DNA from 3 places in the Streptomyces sp. AK010 genome. Region 2 is predicted to be linked to each of the others. Evidence: riboswitches for the same ligand, from Rfam matches in the RefSeq annotation. Region 2 holds a riboswitch; each other region holds the start of a gene.
The links. Region 2 has a riboswitch for thiamine pyrophosphate ahead of thiC (phosphomethylpyrimidine synthase ThiC). Riboswitches for the same ligand answer to the same signal wherever they lie in the genome.
Positions count from the first base shown of each region.

Region 1 (2,193 bases), on a different contig from region 2:
ACGGCCTTGGACAACGGGGGCCGGTCGTAGGGCTGGTGGGGCTCTGCGCCGATCAGGATCACGTCCCCGGCGAATCCCTGCTCGCGCAGGGCGACGGCGGTCTGCACCCCGGCCATGCCCGCGCCCGCCACGACGACGCGCCGCGGCGCGGACGAACCTGGTTGCTGCGTCTGCTCGCTCACCTGATCACCATAGACACCTGACGCATTGTCAGTCAGTGCTCATGCGCCGTGACCTGCTCCACAACGCTCGTGCCCTCGCCCCGCTGGGACTCCCACTCCCAGGTCTCCTCCAGCCGCACCCGCCCGTCGGGCAGCTCCACGACCGTCGAGACGCAGTGCCCCGAGGAGGTGGTGCCGTCCCGCTTGAGCTGGACGTACCGGAAGTCCAGCCGGTCACCCTTCCGGGTACCCACGAGATGCCCGCGTACGACGTCGCCGCCCGTGTACTCGGCCCAGATCTCGCCCTGCCGCTCGTGGTACGTGAACCGGGTGCGGGTGCCCACCTGACCAGGTGCCTGGTCGGCGACCGGGGCGAGGACGAGACCGTCGAGGGATCGGGCCATGGACGGAGGCTCCCTTACTGCGGGCTACGGCATCGGGCTAGGGTGGCCAACGTAAAGCACTCGCGGGAGCCCGGACGCACCGGGCTGAGAGGGAGGCTGGCGGCCTCCGACCGTACGAACCTGATCCGGGTCATGCCGGCGAAGGGAGGGGCTGGACGCCCATGTCGCCTACGTCCACGTCCACACCATCAGATGTTTTGGTCATCGGGGGCGGGATCATCGGCCTGGTCACGGCCTGGCGGTCCGCGCAACGCGGGTTCACCACCGCCCTCGTGGACCCCGAGCCCGGCGGCGGAGCCGCACAGGTCGCGGCCGGCATGCTGGCCGCCGTCACGGAACTGCACTACGGCGAGCAGACCCTGCTCGGCCTGAACCTCGCCTCGGCCCGCCGCTACCCGGACTTCGCCGCCGAGCTCACCGAGCTGACCGGCCAGGACCTCGGCTATCGCCGCTGCGGCACGCTCGCCGTGGCCCTGGACGCCGACGACCGGGCCCACCTGCGCGAACTGCACGCCCTGCAGCAGCAGTCGGGGCTGGAGTCGCAGTGGCTGTCGGGGCGCGAGTGCCGGCGCCTGGAGCCGATGCTCGCGCCGGGTGTGCGCGGCGGGCTGCGGGTCGACGGCGATCACCAGATCGACCCGCGACGGCTGGCCGGGGCGCTGGTCGCCGCGGGCGAGCGGGCGGGCGTGGTGGTCCACCGGGCATGGGCGGAGCGGCTGACCGTCGTCCGGGACCGGGCCACGGGTGTCGTCCTGGCCGACGGGACCGAGGTGGCCGCCGGGCAGGTGGTGCTCGCCGGGGGCAGCCTCAGCGGGCGGCTCGCGGGAGTCCCGCAGGACGTGCTGCCTCCCGTGCGACCGGTGAAGGGGCAGGTCCTGCGGCTGACCATGCCGCAGCGGCACGGGCCGTTCCTGAGCCGGACCGTGCGCGCGATGGTGCGCGGCAGCCACGTCTACCTGGTGCCGCGCGCGAGCGGCGAGCTCGTCGTCGGGGCGACCAGCGAGGAGCTGGGCTGGGACACGACCGTGACCGCGGGCGGCGTGTACGAGCTGCTGCGGGACGCGCACGAGCTGGTCCCGGGCATCACCGAGCTGCCGCTCACCGAGACCCGGGCCGGTCTGCGGCCCGGCTCCCCCGACAACGCGCCGCTGCTGGGCCCGACCGGTCTGGAGGGGCTGCTGCTGGCCACCGGCCACTACCGCAACGGCGTCCTGCTCACGCCGGTGACCGGCGACGCCATGGCGCACGTCCTGGCGACGGGCGAACTCCCCGAGGAGGCACGCCCCTTCACCCCGAAGCGCTTCAGTCCCGCCACCGCACTCTCGGAGCAGCCCGCATGAACATCTCCGTCAACGGCGAGCCCCGGGACGTCCTGCCCGGCACGGCTCTCGACACCGTCGTGAGGTCGCTCACCGCCTCGCCCTCGGGCGTGGCCGCCGCCCTCAACGAAACCGTCGTCCCGCGCACGCGGTGGCCCGCCACGCCCCTGGCCGAGGGAGACCGCGTGGAAGTCCTCACCGCCGTCCAGGGAGGCTGACCATGGCCGACGATCCGTTCGTCCTCGGTGGTACGTCGTTCTCGTCCCGGCTGATCATGGGCACGGGCGGGGCGCCCAGCCTGGATGTGCT
Region 1 is NZ_JACHCX010000005.1:396,414-398,606, forward strand. Features, by position in the region: gene HDC93_RS12930 (NAD(P)/FAD-dependent oxidoreductase) at 1-182, opposite strand, end outside; gene HDC93_RS12935 (hypothetical protein) at 215-565, opposite strand; TPP riboswitch at 618-729, shown strand; gene thiO (glycine oxidase ThiO) at 727-1,905, shown strand; gene thiS (sulfur carrier protein ThiS) at 1,902-2,102, shown strand; gene HDC93_RS12950 (thiazole synthase) at 2,105-2,193, shown strand, end outside.
Region 1: linked by a shared signal. The riboswitch ahead of thiO (glycine oxidase ThiO) and the one ahead of thiC (phosphomethylpyrimidine synthase ThiC) in region 2 are both predicted to bind thiamine pyrophosphate.

Region 2 (2,193 bases):
TCCTCCGCCCGGCCGTCGACCTTCTCCAGGGCCTGGTAGAGCGGCACGGTGCCGATGGGGACGGGCGAGTTGCGCAGCACCCACTCGCGCGTGGTGTGGATGTTGCGGCCGGTGGACAGGTCCATGACTGTGTCGGCGCCCCAGCGGGTCGCCCAGGTCATCTTCTCGACCTCCTCCTCGATGGAGGACGTCACCGCCGAGTTGCCGATGTTGGCGTTGACCTTCACCAGGAACCGCTTGCCGATGATCATCGGCTCGATCTCCGGGTGGTTGACGTTGGCCGGCAGCACGGCCCGGCCCGCTGCGATCTCGTCCCGCACGACCTCCGGCGCCACGTGCTCCCGGATGGCGACGTACTCCATCTCGGGCGTGATCTCGCCGCGGCGGGCGTACGCGAGTTGCGTGACCGCCTGCCCGGTCCTGCCGCGACGCGGCTGGCGCGGCCGGCCGGGGAAGACCGCGTCCAGGTTGCGGAGGCCGCCCCGGGGTGAGGTGTGCTTGATGCCGTCGTCCTCGGGACGGACGGGACGACCCGCGTACTCCTCGGTGTCGCCGCGGGCGATGATCCAGTTCTCGCGCAGCGGCGACAGGCCCCTGCGGACGTCGGTGTCGACGAGCGGATCGGTGTACGGGCCCGACGTGTCGTACAGCGTGACCGACTGGCCGTTGGTGAGGTGCACCTGACGGACCGGCACGCGCAGGTCGGGGCGGGTGCCCTCGACATACGCCTTGTGCCAGCCGATGGACTTCCCGGCCTCCTCGGACTTCTCGTCCTGAACGGAGGCAGGCGTGCGTGCGTCCTTGCTGGTCATGAGACCTACTCCCTACGCCGGCATTACCCGGTAACAGGTTCGGCGGTCGACGCAGCGATTTCCGTCCGGCGACGTTTCGTGTGAAACATCACTCGAGTCCGGCGATGTTTCATGTGAAACATCGCTGGGACGGAGGTCAGCGCCCTCTCAGCCCGGTGCTCCGAGCTCCCGCGTGTACAAAAGGTGCCTCCACGCTAGCGGCAATTCTGGCGCGGTGAACAGAGGGCCCCCGTCGTTCTTGCGATGATCGGGCGGTGACCACGACGCAGCGTCCCTCCTACCCACCGCCCGAGCCGCCCCGCGGATCCGGCGCCGGAAACGGCGACGGCCGTGGTGACGGCCATGATTTCGCCGCCCCGGCCGGGTACGGGCCGAGCAGAGGGCAGAGCCCCGGGCTCGGGTACGGGCGTGACGCGGGTTTCGGTGCCGGTTCCGGCCCCGGTGGTGAGTACGGGCAGGGCTCCGGCGGAGGCCAGGGTGCCGGTCCTTCCGGTGGCCACGGTGGCTCCGGCGGTCCCGCCGGTGTTCAGGGGCCCGGCCACGGAGCCGGTGGTGGGCCCGGTTCAGGGCCCCGCGGAGGCGGCGGGCACGGTCACGGCGGGGGCGACGGACACGGACACGGGCACGGACCCGGTCCCGGTCCCGCCCCGGGTGGCGGGCACGGGCACCCCCACAGCCACAACCACGGTCCGGCCACGCCCGTCTCCCGGCATCTGCGCAAGGTCATCGCGGCGATCCTGATCCCGTTCGCTGCGGCGGTCCTGGTCGGTCTCGCCGTGCTGTGGCCGGGCGGCGCTCCGTCGCACGAGCGCACCGGTGTCGGCTTCGACCGGCAGACTCAGGACGCCACAGTCACCAAGGTGGTCGAGGTGAGCTGCAAGGAAGCCGGCGCTTCGGGCGTCCCGCCGACCGGCGACACCTCCACCGCCGAGGGTTCCTCCGCGGTGCAGCAGGAGAAGGGCAGCTGCAAGCGGGCGACGATCCGGGTCGACAGCGGCGACGACAAGGGCCGTACGTTCACCGAGATCGTCCAGCCCGACCAGTCCCGCCAGCTGCAAGAGGGCCAGGAAGTCGTGGTCGCCTACGAGCCCTCGGCGCCGAAGGACCTGCAGTACTCGGTCACCGACATCAACCGCCGTCTTCCCATGGGGCTGCTGGCCGGCATCTTCGCGATCGCCGTCGTGGTCGTCGGACGGCTGCGGGGCGTCATGGCCCTGGTGGCGCTGGCCATCAGCTTCATGGTGCTGAACTTCTTCATCCTGCCCGCGATCCTGCAGGGTTCGAACCCGCTCGTCGTGGCCGTGGTGGGCGCCAGCGCCATCATGCTCATCGCCCTGTATCTGTGCCACGGCCTGTCCGCCCGGACATCGGTGGCCGTGCT
Region 2 is NZ_JACHCX010000003.1:239,797-241,989, forward strand. Features, by position in the region: gene thiC (phosphomethylpyrimidine synthase ThiC) at 1-812, opposite strand, end outside; TPP riboswitch at 805-994, opposite strand; gene HDC93_RS07315 (YibE/F family protein) at 1,067-2,193, shown strand, end outside.

Region 3 (2,193 bases), on a different contig from region 2:
ACTTGACCCACTGGTCACGGTGGTCGGCGATCTTCGCCGGGGCCATGGTCTCCGGGTCCTTCGCCTGCGGCCCGTACTTCACGAACTCCGGCGGCACCTGGGCACCCTCGGTCACCGGGTACACGAACATGTTGAGCGGCATGTCCTCCTGGAACCTCTTGCTGATGAGGAAGTCGAGGAGGGCCTTGCCGCCCTTGGAGTTCTTGGCGTTGCCGAGCAGCCCCGCGTACTCGACCTGCCGGAAGCAGGTGCCCTCGGCGACGCCGGTCGGTGCCGCGCTCGGCTTCGGGTCGGCGAAGACGACCTCGGCGGGCGGCGAGGAGGCGTACGACACGACGAGCGGCCGGTCGCCCTTGGCCTTCTTGCCGCCGGCCGAGCCGGAGAACTCCTCGTTGTAGGCCTGCTCCCAGCCGTCGACGACCTTCACACCGTTGGCCTTGAGCTTCTTCCAGTAGCCCTCCCAGCCTCCCCCGCTCTCGGCTGCGCTCGAGCGGGAGGTGTCCCCATCGCCGTACCGGGCGGCGGTGCCGAGCAGGAAGCCGAGGCCGGGCGAGGAGGCGGAGGCGTTCTCGGTCACCAGCAGGTTCTTGTACTGGGGCTTGACCAGGTCGTCGAAGCTCTTCGGCGGCTTCAGATCGTGGTCGGCGAAGTACTTCTTGTCGTAGTTGACGCAGATGTCGCCGGTGTCGATGGGCGTGACCCGGTGCTCGTCCTGGTCGACGCGGTACTCGGCCTTGATCGTGTCGGAGCCCTTCGGCTCGTACGACTGGAACAGCCCGTTGTCGAGCGCCCGCGAGAGCAGCGTGTTGTCGACGCCGAAGAAGACGTCGCCCTGCGGGTTGTCCTTGGTCAGGATGGCCTTGTTCACGGCCTGCCCGGCGTCGCCGTCCTTCAGGACGGCGACCTTGTAGCCGGACTGCTTCTCGAAGGCCGCGATGACGTCCTTGGACACGGCCCACGAGTCGTGGCTGACGAGCGTCACGGTCTTGGAGTCGCCGGACCCCTGACCACCGCCGGACGATCCGCACGCGGCGAGCGTGCCGGCCATGCCGAGCCCGACGACAACAGCCGTCAGCCGCTTCTTCTTGGTGCTCACTGGATTCCTCCTGGAGTGACCAGGAGAAGACGCGGCCCTGCCCGGGACTTCCGTGGTCCCGGGCAGGGCGCAACAGCTCGAGTGGTGACCGATCTCCCTACCCAGAATGACCTGGGCCAGGTTCGGAGGGTCTGCGGCCGTGTGCCGCACTCTCAGCGCTGTGGCGCTCCCCTGTCGGAATATGCAGGTGTGGATGGTGCAGGTGTCGCATATGCAGATGTGCTTACGACAGTCAGACTACCGTTCGGTGGCCGCGAGCTGACCACACGCCCCGTCGATCTCCTGACCACGGGTGTCCCGGATCGTCACCGGCACACCATGGGCGGCGATGGCCTCCACGAACGCCTTCTCGTCCTCGGGCCGGGAGGCGGTCCACTTCGACCCGGGCGTCGGGTTCAGCGGGATGAGGTTCACGTGCACGGGCCTGCCCTTGAGCATCCGGCCGAGCCGGTCACCACGCCAGGCCTGGTCGTTGATGTCCCGGATCAGCGCGTACTCGATGGACAGCCGCCGCCCGGACTTCGCGCTGTACTCGAAGCCGGCGTCCAGCACCTCGCGGACCTTCCAGCGCGTGTTCACCGGCACGAGGGTGTCGCGCAGCTCGTCGTCGGGCGCGTGCAGCGAGATCGCGAGGCGGCATTTGAAGCCCTCGTCGGAGAACCGGTGGATGGCCGGGACGAGCCCGACCGTCGAAACGGTGATGCCGCGCTGCGAGAGGCCCACACCGTCGGGCTCGGGGTCGGTGAGCCGCCGGATGGCGCCGGCGACCCGGTTGTAGTTGGCGAGCGGCTCGCCCATGCCCATGAAGACGATGTTGCTGAGCCGCGCCGGACCCCCGGGCACTTCCCCGTCTCGCAGCGCCCGCATGCCGTCCACGATCTGGTGCACGATCTCGGCGGTGGACAGGTTCCGGTCCAACCCCGCCTGTCCGGTCGCGCAGAACGGACAGTTCATCCCACACCCGGCCTGCGAGCTGATGCACATGGTCACCCGGTCCGGGTAGCGCATCAGCACGGACTCGACGAGGGTCCCGTCGAACAGCCGCCACAGCGTCTTGCGGGTGGTGCCCTGGTCGGTCGACAGATGCCGCACGACGG
Region 3 is NZ_JACHCX010000009.1:203,632-205,824, reverse strand. Features, by position in the region: gene HDC93_RS19385 (thiamine ABC transporter substrate binding subunit) at 1-1,048, opposite strand, end outside; TPP riboswitch at 1,173-1,279, opposite strand; gene rlmN (23S rRNA (adenine(2503)-C(2))-methyltransferase RlmN) at 1,334-2,193, opposite strand, start outside.
Region 3: linked by a shared signal. The riboswitch ahead of HDC93_RS19385 (thiamine ABC transporter substrate binding subunit) and the one ahead of thiC (phosphomethylpyrimidine synthase ThiC) in region 2 are both predicted to bind thiamine pyrophosphate.